One region of the Paenibacillus sp. XP01 genome, then DNA from elsewhere that is predicted to be linked to it. Evidence: riboswitches for the same ligand, from Rfam matches in the RefSeq annotation. Region 1 holds a riboswitch; each other region holds the start of a gene.
What was found. A riboswitch is a leader RNA that binds a small molecule or an ion and turns the genes downstream of it on or off. The one in region 1 is predicted to bind thiamine pyrophosphate.
Positions count from the first base shown of each region.

Region 2: linked by a shared signal. The riboswitch ahead of thiC (phosphomethylpyrimidine synthase ThiC) and the one ahead of thiM (hydroxyethylthiazole kinase) in region 1 are both predicted to bind thiamine pyrophosphate.
Region 3: linked by a shared signal. The riboswitch ahead of SNR34_RS02275 (ABC transporter substrate-binding protein) and the one ahead of thiM (hydroxyethylthiazole kinase) in region 1 are both predicted to bind thiamine pyrophosphate.
Region 4: linked by a shared signal. The riboswitch ahead of SNR34_RS18880 (thiamine phosphate synthase) and the one ahead of thiM (hydroxyethylthiazole kinase) in region 1 are both predicted to bind thiamine pyrophosphate.

Region 1 covers NZ_CP139481.1:986,883-991,766, reverse strand. Annotated here, with positions in the region: gene SNR34_RS04535 (pectate lyase) at 1-665, opposite strand, end outside; gene SNR34_RS04530 (radical SAM/SPASM domain-containing protein) at 988-1,863, opposite strand; TPP riboswitch at 2,082-2,181, shown strand; gene thiM (hydroxyethylthiazole kinase) at 2,435-3,265, shown strand; gene thiD (bifunctional hydroxymethylpyrimidine kinase/phosphomethylpyrimidine kinase) at 3,262-4,074, shown strand; gene thiE (thiamine phosphate synthase) at 4,074-4,739, shown strand.
Region 2 covers NZ_CP139481.1:761,584-766,467, reverse strand. Annotated here, with positions in the region: gene SNR34_RS03605 (hypothetical protein) at 1-192, shown strand, start outside; gene thiC (phosphomethylpyrimidine synthase ThiC) at 342-2,078, opposite strand; TPP riboswitch at 2,462-2,575, opposite strand; gene SNR34_RS03595 (IclR family transcriptional regulator) at 2,703-3,446, opposite strand; gene SNR34_RS03590 (alpha/beta hydrolase) at 3,979-4,884, shown strand, end outside.
Region 3 covers NZ_CP139481.1:473,728-478,611, reverse strand. Annotated here, with positions in the region: gene serS (serine--tRNA ligase) at 1-1,205, opposite strand, end outside; gene SNR34_RS02285 (DUF2798 domain-containing protein) at 1,532-2,020, opposite strand; gene SNR34_RS02280 (VOC family protein) at 2,226-2,612, shown strand; TPP riboswitch at 2,695-2,806, shown strand; gene SNR34_RS02275 (ABC transporter substrate-binding protein) at 3,003-4,040, shown strand; gene SNR34_RS02270 (MTH1187 family thiamine-binding protein) at 4,083-4,373, shown strand; gene SNR34_RS02265 (ABC transporter permease) at 4,373-4,884, shown strand, end outside.
Region 4 covers NZ_CP139481.1:4,203,495-4,208,378, reverse strand. Annotated here, with positions in the region: gene SNR34_RS18890 (hypothetical protein) at 1-327, shown strand, start outside; gene SNR34_RS18885 (hypothetical protein) at 314-1,300, shown strand; TPP riboswitch at 1,452-1,561, shown strand; gene SNR34_RS18880 (thiamine phosphate synthase) at 1,753-2,451, shown strand; gene thiO (glycine oxidase ThiO) at 2,466-3,686, shown strand; gene thiS (sulfur carrier protein ThiS) at 3,683-3,886, shown strand; gene SNR34_RS18865 (thiazole synthase) at 3,889-4,656, shown strand; gene SNR34_RS18860 (ThiF family adenylyltransferase) at 4,653-4,884, shown strand, end outside.

The DNA of each region.
Region 1 (4,884 bases):
TATTGCGTATTGCCCGATTGGCTCGTTTTGCCGGAGGCGAACCCTTTGAAGAGCGTAGGCACCTTGGAATACCGCGTATTGGTGATTTTGCCGACGGTCGAGCTGCTGTCCGTGCGCAGAATCGAATCCTTGACGTTGGAGATGTTGGAGTTGTCCACATTCATCGTAACCTGATAAGAGGTGCCTCCGTTTTGGCGCACCAGTTTGCCGATGTCGTCTGCCCTGAAATTTTTGATGTTGATCGTTCCCGAGGCATTCATCTGAAATACTTTGTCGTACGCCTTATACGCCGCTCCGCCCGTTATGTTAACGGTGCCGGAGGATTTCAGGGTTAGCGCGTCCTCGCCGACATCCTTCCAGGTCACGTTTTCGATATTGCAGCTGCCATAACAATGAACGCCGTCGGCAGCAGGAGCTTCAATGACTACGTTTTTCAAGGTTGCGCCTGCTTCAAGCCTGAAAATGGGCTTCTGGTTCTCAGCCTGGCTTCCGTCTCCCAACGTGTTCGGATCGGCAGCCACGCTTTTCCCCTTGCCGTCGTACGTTTCGCCCTTTTTGACGATAATCGTCGTTTTGACGATTTCGGGCGCTGCCGCTGCGGGAATCACAGCAAACAATGAGGCAACCAAACCGGCGGACAAAAGTACGGTCAACATTTTTTTCATCATGAATTCCTCCTTGGCGATCGGATTTTCCGCCATTACGGGCGGTTTGTCGGCAAGCCTCGCAGATGCACAGCTCCGCTTGTCCTGGCCGCAACCTCATCCTATCAGGAAAGGAACGTTCCAAGAATAATCCGTAGTTCACATCTCTCCGACATTCACGCCAGCTCTGAGAAAATGAGACCTATCCGTACCCGTTCCGAACATCGCATCTGCCGTTGTTAACTCTCGGTGTGCTGGAATTACCTTATTTTCCTTCAGATGAAAGACAACAAGGGCCGACTTGAAATCAAGCCGTCCCCGTCTTTTTATTCAAAATCCAATCCTACGCACCGAACCGCTGGCGGTATCCGCATTTGCGGCAAAGCTCCTCCACCGCTTCGCGTCTCGAAAAACCATAGAACAGATTGTTGGCGCGCTCGCCTTCCACAATCTCCGAGAAGGAACGTTCATGCACGTTCCCCAAATTAATGACGCCTTCGCCGTCCAGGCAGCACGGAACCACCGTTCCATCCACAAGCACCGCGGCTTGCGTGCGCAACGCATGGCAAAATCCTTTACCGTCATCCTCCGGCGCATCCAGGCTTGGCCACTGAAATTCATGGTCCTGGTTCAGGTACACGTTCGGCGCGATTTTGACGCCGCTGCCCGGTACGACCTTTTCCTCGATTTTATAATCCAGATTAAATTCTCGCTCCAAGTGATCGAGCGTTTCGCGGTTGCGCTGCTTCTGGGCATTCGTGAAATTGTCCTGCGTCAAATTCCACAATCTGAACGACACGATGACGTTATGCTTCGTCGCTTCATGCACAAACGAAAAGATGTTGCTCAGGTACCCTTCGCGATCTTTGGAGCCCTCATGCCCGTCGAAACTGTGCAGGGAAAAGTTCATCTGGCGCAGCGCCGGCTTGCCGAGCAGCTTGTGTCTCGTCTTCGGCAGCAACGTTCCGTTCGTCGTAATATTCACTTTGAAACCCTTCTCATGGGCGATGTCCAGCAGCAAATCGATTTTGGGATGAAGCAGCGGTTCGCCTTTGACATGCAGATAGATGTAACTTGAATGCGGCTTGATCTGATCCAGCACCATGCTGAACGTTTCCGGATCAATAAATCCTTTGGCTCGCTTCGTCTGCGGACAGAAGCTGCAGGCCAGGTTGCAAATGCTCGTGATCTCTATATAAACCTTTTTGAACGTTTTCAATGCGTGGTCCCCATTCCAGTCAGGGGGATGAGTCCCTTCCCGACTTCATTCGTGATGCGGCCAAAATGCGCCTTTATTATTATATCGGGTTCCGCAAGCAAGGTAAATCGACTTACGGATTTCTCCAGCTCCAGCGGGAAAGGATCTCGCCCCTCCGGGTCCTATTTACACCATCCTCACTTGTGAGGTATGCTGAATGCACAACTGCATAAGCTGCAAACAGTCACTAGGGGAGCCTCACGGCTGAGACGAATGATTTTCGGACCCTTTGAACCTGATCTGGATCATACCAGCGTAGGGAAGTGGAGCGGACTTTACCAATTAATACATTATGCAAGGGGTATGGCTTGCGTAAGACATGTATCCCTATTTGCGTTGAAAAGCCCCTCCCGTTTCCTTGGAAATGGGAGGGGCTTTGTTTGTCACGGGGCGCATCGGGCGATTGGGCAGATGCCAGAACGCGCAATGCGATCGTTGTTGCCGAACACACCGCGACAGAATTTATTTCCAGTCATCCCTTCACTGATCTTCCTGCGATCCGGAAACCAGCGCGCAGAAATACCTATTCTTGATGAGGAGGCATTCACATATGTCCTATTTGGAACGCGTTCGTACCCAAAATCCGTTGGTCCATAACATTACCAACATTGTCGTAGCCCCTTTTACCGCCAACGGCCTGCTTGCATTGGGCGCCTCTCCTTTCATGGCGTACGCTCATGAAGAGGTCGCCGACGTTGCCAAAATGGCCGGAGCCGTCGTGCTTAACATCGGTACGTTGAATGAGGACGTCGTGACGTCGATTCGTCTTGCCGGACGCGCAGCCAATACCCACAGCGTGCCCGTCGTGTTCGACCCGGTTGGCGCAGGAGCCACGGCCTATCGCACCGAAACGGCACGCAAGCTTGTTCATGAACTGCAGCTAACCGTGCTGCGCGGCAATGTCGCCGAGGTGGCCAACGTCATCGGGGAGAACTGGGAGATTAAAGGCGTGGATGCAGGACATGGTAAAGGCGACCGCATCCACATTGCGGAGCGGGCCGCTAAGCAGCTCGGCTGCATCGCAGCCGTAACCGGTCAGGAAGACGTGGTGTCCGACGGCGAAACCACTTACGTGATCGGCAATGGTCATGCCCTGCTCACCCGTGTCACCGGAGCCGGGTGCCTGCTGAGTTCGGTCATCGGGGCGTTTGCCGCGATTGCGGAGCCTGGGCGCGAACGATTAGACAGCATTGCCGAAGCGCTGGCCTTCTACGGCATAGCCGCCGAACAAGCGGCAGAACGAACGGCACAACAAGGTCCCGGCAGCTTCCAAATCGAGCTGCTGAACCAACTGGCACAAGTCACGCCGGCACTGGTGACAGAACGGTCGCAAATTCGGCAAGCTGCCGGAGGTGCACGATGACGACCCCGCAAGCTCTCACGATTGCCGGTTCGGACAGCGGCGGCGGCGCGGGCATTCAAGCCGACCTGAAAACTTTTCAGGAGCTCGGCGTGTACGGCATGAGTGTAATCACCGCCATCACTGCGCAGAACACCCTCGGTGTACAAGGTGTTTTCGCTGTTCCGAACGAAGGCGTGGCCGCGCAGCTCGACTCGATCGGAACCGACCTCTATCCAGGCGCCGTCAAGACCGGCATGTTGTTCAGCGCGGACCTGATCCGGATTGTCGCGGAAAAATGCCGGACGTATCGCTGGCCCAAACTGGTCATCGATCCGGTCATGGTCGCCAAGGGCGGTGCCCCCCTGCTCCAGCAGCAAGCGGTGCAGACGCTCATTTCGGATTTGTTGCCGCTTGCGTTGGTAACCACGCCCAACATTCCGGAGGCCGAGCTGCTCGCAGGCATGTCCATTGGCGGTTTGGCTTCGCGGGAAGAAGCGGCACGGCGCATCGTGCAGATGGGCTCTGCCTACGTCTTGATCAAAGGCGGCCATGCAGGCGATCACGGCTCCGTCGTGGATGTGCTGTATGATGGACATTCCTTTCATTATTTCGAGAACCCACGCGTTCTGACGCGTCATACCCATGGTACGGGCTGCACTTTCTCGGCGGCGATTGCGGCTGAATTGGCGAAAGGATCGGCGGTGCCTGAAGCGGTGGAAACGGCTCGTGCTTTCATACAGGCGGCGATTGAGGATGAGCTCGGCATCGGTGCAGGCCACGGGCCGACGAACCATTTTGCGTATGGGCGCAGATTGCGGGGTGCGTTGTAATGGAACGATTGGACATGGAAAGGGTGCGCCGCGCCATGCGGCTGTATCTGGTCATGGGCAGTGTGAATGCGACCCATGACCCGGTTGAGGTGCTGCGCCAGGCTATTGCTGGCGGCATCACGCTGTTCCAGTTCCGCGAGAAAGGAACTGGCGCCCTGACGGGCACGGCGCGCATCGCGCTTGCGGAGCGCCTGCGCGAGGTGTGCGGCCAGCATGGCATCCCGTTCATCGTGAACGATGACGTGGAGCTGGCCGTGGCCCTGCAGGCCGACGGCGTGCACGTCGGCCAGGACGATGCGGACGCGGCGCTGGTGCGCGCCCGCATCGGACCCGGGCGGATGCTTGGCGTATCCGCCCACTCCGTGACCGAGGCGCGCCGTGCCGTGCAGGCGGGCGCCGACTACCTTGGCGTCGGGCCGATGTATCCGACGCGCTCGAAGGCGGATGCCCACGCCGTGCTGGGCCCCGCCGGGATTGCGGAACTGCGCGCCGCAGGCATCGCGGTTCCGCTGGTCGGTATCGGCGGCATTGCAGCCGATACCGCGGCCGCCGTCATGGCGGCGGGGGCTGACGGCGTGGCCGTCATCTCCGCCGTCGCAGGCGCGGCCGACGTGCGCGCAGCCGCTGCGGAGCTGGCGGCTGTGGTGCGCGGGATGCAGGCATAGCCGCGCACACGCGCATCCCCATACATCATGAGGCCCCGCGCACCAAGGTCCGAGTGATTGCCGGGTTATACACTCAAGCTTGCTTTCGGTTTGGCGCGGCTGCTCACCGCGAATGCTTCGGCGATACACCCATAAACCAAAATTT
Region 2 (4,884 bases), 230 kb from region 1:
GCCGTTCAGGCGGGATTGATGCGGCATGCCGAACGATATTCGGGTTGGACGCCGATTGCCGCCCAGTTGTCCATGGCTCCGGCGGCAGCACGGGTAACGATGGCTAGCGGCATAACCGTGCACAGTCCCCTTTCCGTTCTGGCACCGTATTTGCAACGGGAATTGAATATGCAGCTAAAGTCCGGCTTGTGATGCATGACATGCAAAAAAGCAGTTCATTCCCCAAGATAGGGAGATGAACTGCTTTTTGCTGTTTGGCTTCTCCTCCTGTCCGTTTTGTTGCGGACAGACAATAACGCCAATTTAACGGATTCGCGGACAACCGCCCAAGAAGGCCGGCATTATGAGCGCATCCGGTATTCTTCGGCTTTTTCCTGCATGCCTGCGGCAACCGCCTCTTGTTCCGACAATCCCTTCTCCGCGGCAAATGCACGGATATCCTGCGTAATGCGCATGCTGCAGAACTTCGGTCCGCACATCGAACAGAAATGCGCCTGCTTCGCTCCTTCGGCAGGCAGTGTTTCGTCGTGGTAGGACATGGCCCGTTCAGGGTCGAGCGACAGGTTGAACTGGTCGCGCCAGCGGAATTCGAAGCGGGCTTTGGACAGCGCGTCGTCCCGGCGCTGCGCACGCGGATGGCCTTTGGCCAGATCGGCGGCATGGGCCGCGATTTTGTAGGCGATGACGCCTTCGCGCACATCGTCCTTGTTCGGCAAGCCGAGATGTTCCTTCGGCGTAACGTAACAGAGCATGGATGTGCCGAACCAGCCGATCATGGCCGCCCCGATGGCCGACGTAATATGGTCGTACCCCGGCGCAATGTCCGTGGTCAGCGGGCCGAGCGTGTAGAACGGCGCTTCCTGGCAAATCTCCATTTGCAAGTCCACGTTTTCCTTGATTTTGTGCATCGGCACGTGTCCGGGACCCTCAATCATCACCTGCACGTCATGCTTCCAGGCGATCTGGGTCAATTCCCCCAGCGTCGCGAGTTCCGCCATCTGCGCTTCGTCATTGGCATCATAAATGCTGCCCGGGCGAAGGCCGTCTCCCAGCGAAAAGGCGACGTCATACCGCTTCATGATCTCGCAGATTTCTTCGAAATGGGTGTACAGGAAATTTTCCTGATGATGCGCCAGACACCAGGCCGCCATGATCGATCCGCCCCGTGACACGATGCCCGTCATCCGTTTGGCAGTCATCGGAATATAGCGGAGCAGCACGCCCGCATGAATCGTAAAGTAGTCCACGCCCTGCTCGGCCTGCTCGATCAGCGTGTCGCGGTACAGCTCCCACGTCAGCGCCTCCGCCTCCCCTCCGACCTTTTCCAATGCCTGATAGAGCGGCACCGTGCCGATCGGTACCGGCGAATTGCGAATGATCCATTCGCGGGTGGTGTGAATGTCTTTGCCCGTGGACAGATCCATCACCGTATCCGCTCCCCAACGGACGGCCCAGGTCATCTTCTCGACCTCTTCCTCAATGGAAGACGATACGGCCGAATTGCCGATATTGGCATTGATTTTGACGTGGAAATGGCGTCCGATCATCATCGGTTCGCTCTCCGGATGATTGATATTGGAAGGCAAAATGGCTCGGCCGCTGGCCAGCTCCTGCCGTACGAATTCAGGCTCCACGCCTTCGCGGATGGCCGCGAATTCCATCTCGGGCGTAATGATGCCTCTCCGTGCATAGTGCATCTGCGTCACGCATCGCCCTTCCCGTGCCCGCAGCGGTTTCCCGGTGACGCCGGGATACGTCTCGGCTCCAGCTCTTGTGCTGCCCGGCTTCAAGCCGTTGTCCTCCGGCTTAATCGTCCGGCCTTCGTACGATTCTACGTCCTCGCGCTCCGTAATCCACTGTCTGCGCAGCGCGGGCAGGCCCGTCCGGATGTCCACCTCATAATCCGGATCGGTCATCGGACCGCTCGTATCGTACACGCGGAGCGGTTCGTTATGCTCCACCCCTTGGGGAGTGCTTGTGTCATGAAGGGCAATTTCGCGTTCGGGGACCAACAGGTCCGGTCGCGAGCCCTGAATGTATACCTTGCGGCTGCCCGGAAAAGGCCGCAGCCGCCCCATGCTTTCTTTTTCCGTATCCCGATGGTTTTCCTGTCCCGCTGTTTCGTGTCCTGTGCTCATCGCTCATTCTCCTCCTCATGGTATGGTCCGGCATTGCTCATTCTGCGCACCTGTTCATCAGGCCAAGCATGAAGGAAGTACAGCACGGGCGAATTCAAAAGCACGGATACAGCTCCAGGGCGGGCGGGAACATGGCAACCATGGCCGCCGCATCACACATCTCCACCTTGTCGGAACGCCACGGAGATGCGATGATTTCTCGGATACTGCATTAAAAAAGCCGGTTCCCCCAGGGAACCGGCTTTATCCTTCATCGCCAAACGTGCCACGGCAAGTCTACCCACAGGGGAGCTTCACTCAAGGCATATTGACGATGCTCGTCGTTGTTTCGCCGATTACTTCCCTACGCTGGCATGATCCAGATCAGGTGCTAAGGGTCCGGAATCTCATGCGATTCCGTCTCAGTCCGGACAATTCGGACTCCCCCAGTAACGTTTGACGGCTAGCGGCAACTTTGCCGCTGCGTCCTATTCAGTTCAGTCAGCCCATGTCTTGGGCTGTCCATTACAGATTAGCCTAAACATGGCGGAAAAACAACCTTATTTTCCAAAATGCCGTTTCGGATCAGGCCAGCATAAGTCCCATCTGCGCGGCGGCTTCTTTCAGGACCGGAGCATACTCATGGAGCGTCTCCTGGGAAAGGCGGCTGACAGGCCCCGATACGGACAACGCGGCTGCGATCCGGCCATCCCGGCCCATAATGGGCACGGACACCGCCGCGGCCCCCGGTTCGCGCTCTTCGTAACTTGTGGCGTAGCCGGCGGTCCGAATATCCGCCATCTGCGCCAAATACGCCTGCGGATCGATGAATACGGGCCATTCCGGGCCGTTCATCAGTTCTTCCCGGTCTTCCTCGCTTGCAAAAGCCATCAGCACCTTGCTGGAAGCCCCTACGGACAACGGCAGTCTTGCGCCAACGGGAGCCACCCGGCGGATCGCCTGATCGCTCTGTACGGCCTGTATCCGAATCCGTTCGGCACCGTCGCGCAGATACAAGCTTACCGTCTCCCCGAGCCGATCTCTCAGCCGTTCCATCGCCGGCAGCAGCAAAATGGCGGGATCGTCGCTCCGGGACATATGCGCCGATAGTTCCCAAATGCGAATGCCGAGTCTGTATTTCTCGGTCGCCGCATCGCGGATCACAAATCCCCGGTCTTCCAGGGTAGCCATGAGGCGATGCACGGTGCTCTTATGCAATCCGATCTGGCTGGCGATTTCGGTCAATCCCAGATCGCTGCGGGTCGTAAAACACAATAATATATCCAGCGCCCGTTCTACAGCCCGGACGGTTAACTTTCGGTCCTCCATGGCAGAATGCCCTCCTCATGTTTCATCACATGAAACTCGGTTACATAAATTATATGAGAAACGATTCCATCTGTAAACCGATGCCCGTTAAATTCGAACCGGAAGAAGTATCGTGGGGTCTAGGTTATCAGACTTCATCCCCTGTATTTTGCACTCAAAGGAAATAATAACCATGCATCTAAAGAACTATATAACAATTAGGTAACAAATACGCCTGAAGAATTGACATTGGCTATGGTGGAACATACGATAATAAAAAGTCTATTCGCCATCACAAAGAGGAAAAGAACGAGCGTTTCCACATTTTCTCGTTCCTATTGGAATAACTTTCCGAAAGCGAATTCATATTTTCGCTTATGCCTGAATGGTATAAGTATAACCGTCCAACTCTGTTTTTTTCACGGAACCGAACTTGTCATGTCGACATAATCTGACTCTTTCCTCCTCTGCGCCCCAGTAATCCGGCGGCGGGCAGGTTTGGAGAAAATGATCGTCAGTGAGAATTAGCCGATTCAACAAAGGAGGGGCATGTATGTTTCCGACATCCCAGAGCGAGGCCCCGCTGCAAACGAAAGTTTCCGATCTGCCCTCTTCGCTGTCTCCGAGGCTGATCCGGCTTAAACATATTATCGTGGCGTTGCTGCTCTCCGTTGTATTTTTTCTGTTATTTTGCTTCATCGCGCTTCACGGCTACATCGCTTGGGTGCTGTCCAACCCTACGGTAGCCCCCGTCTTTTCCAATCCGATGCAGGCCAAAAACATGAAATACGAAGACATCACGTTCCCGGCCGTCGACGGAAGCCGCATCATGCAAGGCTGGTACATTCCTGCCGACGCCGACGTGAACAAAACGATCATCTTCAGCCATGGATACGGAGCCAACCGGGAGGAAACCTGGGTGCCCATGTACGATTTGGCGCATTATGCCCATCAGCTTGGGTTCAACGTGGTGATGTTCGATTATGGTTTTGCCTCCCAGGTCAACAAAGCCGTCGCTACGGGCGGCAAGGCGGAATCCAAGCAATTGCTCGGAGCGATCCAATTCGCCAAACAGCGCGGCGCCCAGGAAATCGTCGTATGGGGATTTTCGATGGGAGCGGGTACGGCATTGCAGGCAGGGCTGTTGACCCAGGACGTCGACGCCATGATATTGGACAGCACGTTTCTGCTGGAACCGGATACGCTATACCATAATATCCATAATCAAATTGACCTGCCGCGCCAGCCGACGCTGGAAATTTTGAACCTGCTGTTCCCTGTCCTGAATGGCACAGGCTTGCAGCAAATTCCGTACCAAGAAGTCAAAAAGAAGGATTATCCCTTCCCGATCTTCTTCGTTCATGGAACGGAAGACGAGAAGGCGCCTTACCCGATCGCGGAGCTGCTCGCCGCCAACCAGTCGAATGCCAATTCGGAGGAATGGATCGTTGACGGAGCG
Region 3 (4,884 bases), 510 kb from region 1:
AATTGGTGATTCTCCAAAAGCGGGATCAATATGCGCGGCGATGCCACTGCCGTATTGTTAAGGGTATGGCAATAAACCAGCTTGCCTTCTGCGTTACGACAACGGATGTTGGAGCGCCGGGCCTGGAAGTCGTGCAGGTTCGACGACGAATGCGTTTCTCCATAGGCTCCGCGGCTTGGCATCCATGTTTCGATGTCGTATTGTTTATAGGTTTTCTGCGACATATCCCCGATGCACACGGCAACCACGCGATACGGAAGCTCCAGCAGCTGCAGCAGTTCCTCCGCATGTCCGGTGATCTCCTGCAGCATTCGTTCCGATTCGTCCGCATCCGGCGCACAGATAATGACCTGTTCTACCTTGGAAAACTGGTGCACCCGATACAGTCCGCGCACATCCCTGCCGCCCGATCCAACCTCGCTGCGGAAACAGGTGGACATGGCGGCCAATCGGATCGGTTCCGCTACATCCACGACTTCATCCATATAATAAGAAACAAGCGGCACCTCCGAAGTCCCTACCAACCATTTGTTCTCGCCCTCAAGCTCATATACCTGATCCCGCCCTGTGGGGAAGAAGCCCGTATTAACCAGCGCTTCCTCCCTCACCATCAGCGGCACTTCCATCGGCGTGAAGCCTTTCTTCAATAATAGGTCGAGGGCTAACTGTTGTACGGCCCGATGCAAAAGCAAACCTGCCGCTTTCAATACATAACTGCGAGTGCCGCCGATTTTTACGCCTCGGGCAATGTCGATCATGTCATGCATTTCACCCAGCTCAACATGATCCTTCGCATCGTAATCGAATTTCGTAATCTCACCGACACGCCGCACTTCAACGTTATCTTCATCCGATGCTCCTGCCGGCGTATCCGGCGACACCACGTTCGGTACCAGCCACTGCAGTCTCGTTACCTCCTCCTGCACGTCGGCAAGCTTGGTCTCATTCTGCTGGAGCTTGTCGTTAAGCTCCTTTACGCGTGTCCGCAGCTCTTCCGCCTGTGCCCGATCTCCAGCCTGCATCAGCTTGCCAATCTCTGCCGACCAGGCGTTCCGCAAGCGGCGCCCTTCCTCCGTTTCCTGCAAAAGCCTTCTTCTTTCCTCGTCCAGGGTAAGCAGCTCGCGAACCGAAACCTTGATTTTTTTGCCGTCCGCGGCCGCCTGAACCTCATCCGCATGCGCACGAATCCATTTCATATCCAACATGTACACCGTCTCCTTTGGGCTATAAAAATGCAAAGAGCGCCCTCATCCCTTGGGACGAGGAGCGCTCTGCTCGCGGTGCCACCCAACTTGCCGGGACAGGTAATCCTGTGTCCAGCCTCTTGGTCCGCGGTAACGGGCGGTTCCGGTTAACTTGGGGAATGGGTTCGCTCCCCTGGCGAAAACGCCTCCGAGTTGGATGCTCTTCAACGGCATAGTTCCGATCTGCAATTGTTGACAATGATTATATATGAAATGCTCCCCCATTCGCAAGAGCTTCATTCATTATGTTTTCAAACGACCATTGCCCAGGAAATAAGACAGATCGGTCAAGCGCTGACTTTGCTTCTGGCCACCACATTGCCAAATACAGCCCGAACGATCGGCCCCACCACCAGAAGCTGTGCCGGAAGTGCCAGCAAGAAGTTATGGCCGATCGCCGAACCATAGCTTCGCAGGATGGAACGACCTCCAAGTCCATTGGTGAGGTAGGATGTCATTACACCATAGAAAGACATGACCAACACCATGCCGACCACCATAAAAAACGAGAGCGTCAACACGGCCACCAATTTGTTCGACTTGTCGAACGGCAGGGAAAACGCTACTTTTTTCGCCACAGGACCTATCAATATCGATTCAACCGCAAAAGCGACCACAAAACAGATCACAAACTGCAGCAGAATCTCCATCAAAGACAATTTCCCGATCATTCCGCTGTTATACAGATTAAACAACAGCATGATCGTGACCATGCCGAAGCACATCATTAATCCGAACACCACTTGTTCTCTTTTCGTTGTTGGCAATGTACTCATCCTTTCTGTTCATTTGATCATTATAGTGATCACGTTATGCCCTTCATAAGTGAACAAATTGTGAACTTTTAAAATTTAAATCTTTATTTTTTACGTAAGCGCGTTCAATTGCCGCTCTAATTCCAACTTGACAGCTTGGATTTCCACATCTATTCTATTTCTAAAATGCTAATGGCGAATTATCTGCCCCGGGAGGTATGTTCATATGGCTTTTCAAAAACGCGTCGACCACGTCGGAATCTCCGTTCGCGATCTGGAAACAACGCTCCGCTTCTATACCGAGATTGTCGGTCTGGAACTGAAGGGACGGTTGACTCACACCAACGGTGTCATTCAGCTGGCATTTCTCGGTTTTAACGGGAGCGACGAGACCGAGATCGAGCTGATTCAGGGGTATAGCGACAAGCTGCCATCCGAAGGAACGGTGCACCACTTTGCCATCCATGTGGAGGACATCGAAGCGGAATACCGGCGCATTCAGGCAACGGATGCAGAGTTCATCGATGGGGAGATTGTAACCTTGCCGAACGGATATCGTTACTTCTTCATCTATGGACCTGAAAAAGAATGGATTGAATTTTTCCAACGGTAATCCCGGTCGTCCCTCCAATTCCTTACTGGACACAATCCGGACTCTTGCCTATAATTACTGTGATAGCAACGCCCGTAACTTCATAGCTTCCCAGGGGTGTCGGAATTGGCCGGCTGAGAGTGTATCCCATAAGATACTGACCCTTAGACCTGATCTGGATCATGCCAGCGTAGGAATCGGAGTATATTGACCAAGGCACAGCCCCAAGGCTGGTGGCCATTCTCTAACGCCTGCATGCGTCCCGAATAACGGGACGCTTTTTTGTTAATATCAGAACGTGTGGACCGCGATGCAATTCCCCTGATATGGCATTCTTAATCAGATGTTGTGGACATGAAGCCAAGGAGTACCCGTGCCGATGGCCGGACAATATGAAGGAGAGAAAAAGAAATGAAATGGCGCAAAATGATGGGCCTGATGCTCTTGTGCATCACCCTCGTAACCGTTGCCGCATGCGGCGGCAAGGAAGCGGCACCTGCCGGCGAGAACGGCAGCAGCACGGAAAAGGCAAGCGAAGGCGGCAATGCCGCACTGAAAGACGTTAAGGTGGTGCTCGATTGGACGCCGAATACGAACCATACCGGCCTGTACGCTGCGGTGGATCAAGGCTTTTACAAAGCCGAGGGACTTAACGTCGAAATCGTGCAGCCTGGCGCAGGCGGAGCGGACACGATGGTAGCCTCGAACGAGGTCCCTTTTGGCGTCAGTTACCAGGAGAGCGTAACCCAAGCACGCACGCAAAACGTACCGCTCGTATCCATCGCCGCGGTCATTCAGCACAACACGTCCGGCTTTGCCGCTCCGGTGGACCGGAATATCAAATCGCCCAAAGACTTTGAAGGCAAATCTTATGGAGGCTGGGGCTCTCCGGTAGAAGAAGCCGTCATGCAATCGATTATGGAAGGCGAAGGCGCCGACGTCTCCAAGGTGAAAAACATCAATATGGGCGATGCCGATTTCTTCACTGCCGTGAAACGCGACATCGACTTTGCCTGGATCTTCTATGCGTGGACCGGGATTGAAGCACAACTGCGGAATGAACCGATCGACATGCTGTACGTCAAGGATTACTCCGAAGCGCTCGACTATTACACGCCTGTGCTCGTAACCAACGAAACGACGATTCAGAATGATCCGGAGCTGGTTAAAGCGTTCATGAAAGCGACATCCGAAGGATATCAATATGCGATCGATCACCCGGAGGAGGCTGCCAACATTTTGCTGAAGGCCGTTCCGGACCTCGACAAGGATTTAGTACTCGCCAGCCAGAAGTGGCTCAGCCCGAAATATCAGGACGATGCCGCACGTTGGGGCGAACAGAAACAGGAAGTTTGGCAAAATTACGCGGACTGGATGTTCAGCAAAAAACTGCTCGACCAGCAAGTCGACGTTTCCAAAGCGTATACGAACGAATTTTTACCACAATAACGAGCAACTATATAACGAAATCGGAAGGAGCCGTGAATGGACATGGCCAGCACACTGCTTAGCATACAAGTGATTCCCAAAACGCCGAACGGCGAAAACTCTTATCCTTACGTCGATCGCGCGATCGAAGTCATTCAACAATCCGGCGTCAAATATCAAGTAAACCCGCTGGAAACGACCATGGAAGGCGAACTTGAGGAGCTGCTGCAGATCGTGCGCAAAATGCACGAAGCACTCGTGGAGGCCGGCAGCCCAAGCATCATTTCCCAGATCAAAATTGCCCATAGCCCTGACGGGTTCAGCATGGATGCCCTCACGGAGAAATATCGCTAATGAATTCATACTGGAAAAGCGTATGGCCGCCCTTCGTGGCGGTTATTCTCTTTATCGCGTTATGGCAGGGAGCCGTATCCCTGTTCCATATTGAAAAGTGGATGCTTCCCGCACCCTCGGACATCGCCCGCGAAGCGGCATCTCAAGCCGATCGCCTCGGCATGCATGCTTGGGCTACCATCCAGCTTACCCTGATCGGCTTCGCTGCCGGCACGGCCGTCGGATTGCTGATCGCGATGGTGCTGCATCTTATTCCTTTGCTCAAACAGGCGTTATACCCTTTGCTTATTTTAAGTCAAAACATACCCACCATCGCGCTGGCTCCGCTCCTGCTGATCTGGTTCGGCTTCGGGCTGCTGCCCAAGCTGATCACGATCGTTCTCGTCTGTTTCTTCCCGGTCGCCGTAGCGGCCATGGACGGGTTAACCCGCACGGATGCGGCCATGATGAATTACATGCGCATGGCCGGTGCATCGCGCCGCCACATCTTCTGGAAGCTGGAGCTGCCGCA
Region 4 (4,884 bases), 3.2 Mb from region 1:
ATTTCAATGGAGCATCTGCACAAAAAATATGTGCCGAATTACATCGATCCCCAAAATCCTGCGACTTTTACGGGGACGTACGAGACGGTTTTGGATGGATATTATTCAAGCCAAATCAAAGAGAAGCTTTTTCCGACCGACGGTTTAGAAACCGCGGAGGATCCTGCCCGAAGATACACGTTTACAGTAGGGGATTTTTTTACCGTGTCCGTCAGAAATACGAATCGAACCCCCGCAATGCTTATCCGCGAATGGCTAAATGGGACAATCCAATCTCCCGCCGTGTTTACCACGTATGGAGGGATGGTGCTGAATGAAGATTACTGAGCTGTCCATCGTTTTTGTGCTTGTCTTTTTTCCGTTTTTTTGGATCGTGTCGCAGAGCAGTCGGGAACTCCAAGAGGCCCAGATCCTCAGCAATAGATATGAGACGGCGCTGAGGACTGCCGTCATGGACGCTGGCATGGTCATGCACCAGAACGAAAAGCAAAGTGGAGAAGCGGGCTACGGTTCATCAAAGTTTGTGAACGCTGATAAAGATTTGGCGCTGGAGACGTTTACGCAAACGATGGCTCTTAATTTGGGGATTCAGGACGATCCGCCAGCGATTCGCTCCTTGTTCGATTATATCCCGGCTATCGTTGTTCTGGACTACGACGGTTACTACATGTTTGCCAAAGAGACGGAAATGATGGGGGAGTCCGAAAACTATTTTCGTCACGTATGGAGCCCGAAGAAACCTTATACCTATGCAGACGAAGACGGAAACAGCATCAATTTCACGTTGGATAGTTATGTCTACGCCTATGATGCCGAAAGGCAAATGTGGCTTGAAGGCTTTCGGAATGAACTCATCGCGTCGACACGGATCCCGTTGCTGAGAAATGATGAACATTTTGAACATGTGCGCAGAAGCCGGATTGTCAGTGCCGTTCAGGAGGATTTGGCCGAGGTCATCAATCGTCACAACGAATTTGCCAGAAGAAATGGCATCTCATACACGTTTACTCTGCCGCTCATCTCCCAGGAAGACTGGTACAACTCTATAAATGACACAGGGATCATTGCTTTCATTCAGGGTATTCCGAGCGGGAGCCGAAAAATCAACAACTTTGCCATCGGAGGCGGCCGGCTTGTTAAGAGGACGGCCGTGATCGGCGGCGTGGATCCTGACAGCGGCATCAAATATTATTATCCGGCCACATGCTCGAACGGATACAGGCCGGAGGAAGTTTTTACGGATGCCCAGGAGGCAGCGGCTCGAGGCTATTTTGAGCAAAATTGTTATATCAATCGCTAGTATCCTCCGACGAAAAGGCACTGGATAGTGCGATATTTTCAGCTGCGTAGTCTAACCTAAAAAAACGCTGATCTTCCTGATTTCTGGCAGTGCACGCAAAAATGATCGATGACAAAACAGGATGCCTATGGTAATATAGGCTACAACTTCATAAGAGCACTAGGGGTGCCGCGCGATGCGGCTGAGATGGAATAATTCGATTCCGGACCCTTTGTACCTGATCTGGATCATACCAGCGTAGGGAAGTGGCACGTTTTTCGTCATGACAAGGAAGGCTGTATTTCAGCCGTCGCTTGGATTGCAATGCGATTATCGGCAATGCTCGTTCCATGCATAAACGCGTGAGAATAATGCCCATTGGTTTCGCATTTGCCTTGCATTGCACGAAAGATACGAATAAGTCGCCACTCCCCTGCGGGAGTGGTTTTTTGTGTTCTTTCAGCGAAAGGCAGGTGAACCGAGTTATGGTTGCTTCGCAAACTCAATCAGTACCTTCATCATTGGAGCTCCATGTCATTTCAAACGGAACGGGGGACCTTGATGTTTTTCTTGAAAAGGCGATCCGGGTGAGCCCTTGGGTAGATTACATTCATATTCGGGAAAAACATCTTGCGATCAACCAAAGATTGCATTGGGCCGAACGAATGCTAGAAGCGGGTATCCCGGCTTCGCAAATTGTCGTTAATGGCATTCCTGATCGAATGGATGGTTTTTCTGTTCCTAAGTTGTGCGGCGTGCAAAGGGGGGAATCGGATTTCAAACAGTATGGAACAACCATCCGGATGGACAACAAGCATGAACCGATCCGTCTGGGCGTTTCCGTGCATTCCTTGGAAGGGGCGAAATCCGCTGAGCGCCAAGGCGCAGATTATGTTATTTTTGGGCACGTTTTTGCTACCAACAGCAAAATTGGCGCTGCGCCAAGAGGCATACCAGCATTGAAAGCGATATGCAGCTCCCTTTGCATTCCCGTCATTGCGATCGGCGGAATTCGCCCTGATGCCGTGGATGCGATTTACGCAGCCGGGGCAAGCGGGATTGCGGTCATGTCCGCCATATGGGAGAACAGTAAACCTGAGCAAGCAGCCGCTGCATTCAAACAGGCCATGTCCGGTGTACGGCCCATGAATGACGCCATTGAACGAAGATGAAGGAGGGGCAATCGTTGTTTGATGATCGCATTAGCTTAGACGGTAGTTCGGGGTTCGACATTCTCGACAAAAAAGAGAAGCCACGTTCGCGAAAGGACATGTCTGCCGAAACGATCGTGATCGGAGGGGGTGTCATCGGTTGTTCCATCGCTTATGAATTGGCAGCCCGCGGGCAGGAAGTAATGCTCCTGGAACGAGCCCGAATGGGTGGAGGGACGTCATCGGCGGCGGCCGGCATGCTGGCTGCCGACAGTGAGCACTTTCATCATGCGGCCATGGCGGAGCTTGCCCGGCGCAGCCGTGAACGGGTTCACCGGCAGAGGGAGCATATTCAAGCGATGAGCGGAATTGACATTGGCTTGCGGCAGGCCGGGTTCATTACGCCTTTTCGAAGCGGACAAAAGGCAGGACTATATGCAGCCGCATATGAAACAGATTCGAATGCATGCACGTATTGGGATAGGCAGGAACTGCAGCGTCAGGCACCCTGGCTAAGCCGGGATACGTATGGCGGGTTGTACAGGCAAGCTGAAAGCGAAGTGCTGCCGTTAAACCTTGTCACAGCTTATGCCAAGTCTGCTCAAGCATACGGGGCTCGAATCATGGAAGGCATTCAGAATGTAACGCTGCAAACCGGGGCAGGGCGCATACAAGGGGTTCAAACCTCCATTGGCATGTTGACATGTAAAAATGTCATAGTCGCGGCCGGGCTGCAAGGAGTAGAGTTGATGGAAAGCGTAGGGTTGAACATGCCTGTCGTGCCGGTAAAGGGAGAAATGGTTGCTGTCCGGTTTTCACATCATGACGCTGCACGGGGAAATGTACCGGACAGGACCGTTTATGCGGAAGATGTTTATATCGTTCCAAAAGCGAATGGAGAAGTGTGGTTGGGTGCAACAAGCTTGGCGGGAGCTTCGGATTTGCATGTGACCCCTGGAGGAATCCAGAAACTGATCTCCGCCGCGGCAGCATGGGTTCCCGCCGTTGCGCACGCCCGATTCGAGCGAGCCTGGGCCGGCGTGAGACCATCGACTCCGGATGGTTTGCCGTATTTGGGGGAAAGCGAACAATATTCGGGATTGTATGCCGCTTTCGGACATTATCGGAACGGTATTTTGCTCAGCGCTATCACAGGCAGTGTGTTGGCGGATTTGATCGAGGGGAAATCGGCCGGTGAACTCGGGATTTCTGCTTTCAATCCGGAGCGCTTATGCGGAAAGGGGATGATGCATTGAATATTATCGTCAACGGACAATCGATGGAGATTGAAGACCAGTTGAATCGTGTGGACAAATTGTTGCTCTCTTTCAATCTTCAGGTGAAAACCGTCGTTGTTGAGCTGAATCGGCAAATTTTAACGCGAGAGCTTCATGAGACGACGCCGCTGAAAAACGGAGACCGAATCGAAATCGTACATTTTGTGGGAGGCGGATAAGTGTGTTAAACATTGGAAAATATGCCTTTGAATCGAGATTGCTGCTGGGAACAGGGAAATTCGAAGACTTGGATGTACAACGACAGGCGGTTGAGGCATCAGGCACAGAGGTTCTGACATTTGCTATAAGGCGCTTGAATTTGGAGCAGCGGGACCGCAAGCATTTTCTCGACACGTTGGACCTGAGTCGATTCACGTTGCTGCCGAATACCGCTGGAGCGACGAATGCCGAAGAAGCGGTACGCATCGCCGAATTGGCACGGGCATCGGGACTTTGTGATATGATTAAGGTAGAAGTGATCGGCGATGGGCGAACGTTGTTGCCCGACCCGATCGAAACGTACAGGGCTTGCGAGATGCTGCTTGAAAGAGGATTTACGGTGCTGCCGTATATTTCGGATGACGTCATTTTGGCCAAACGTCTGCAATTGCTCGGTGTACACGCCGTGATGCCTGGGGCCTCGCCGATTGGTGCGGGCAAAGGGCTGATAAATCCGTACAATCTTGAGCTGATCATTGAACAGGCTGCGGTTCCGGTCATTGTGGATGCAGGCCTTCGTTCTCCCAAAGATGCTGCCCAAGCGATGGAACTTGGGGCAGATGGCGTATTGCTTAATACGGCTGTTTCAGGTTCACGCGATCCGGTTAAGATGGCTAAGGCCATGCGAATGGGCGTTGAAGCAGGAAGATTGGCATACGAGGCAGGCATGATCCCCGTCAAGCGTTATGCAGCAGCGAGCAGTCCTGCGGAAGGAATGGTTCAGTCATGACAAACCCGAACACGAACGAGCATCCAGAGCAAGAAAACCGTTACTCACGGCAGGAACGATTCGCGCCGCTGGGCAAAAACGGACAGGAGCGGCTGAAAGGAAGCCGTGTACTGATCATTGGTGCAGGCGCGCTGGGAACGGGAATCGCCGAGACGTTGGCACGTGCCGGAATCGGGCATATCACGATCGCCGATCGCGATTACGTGGAGTGGAGCAACCTGCAGCGCC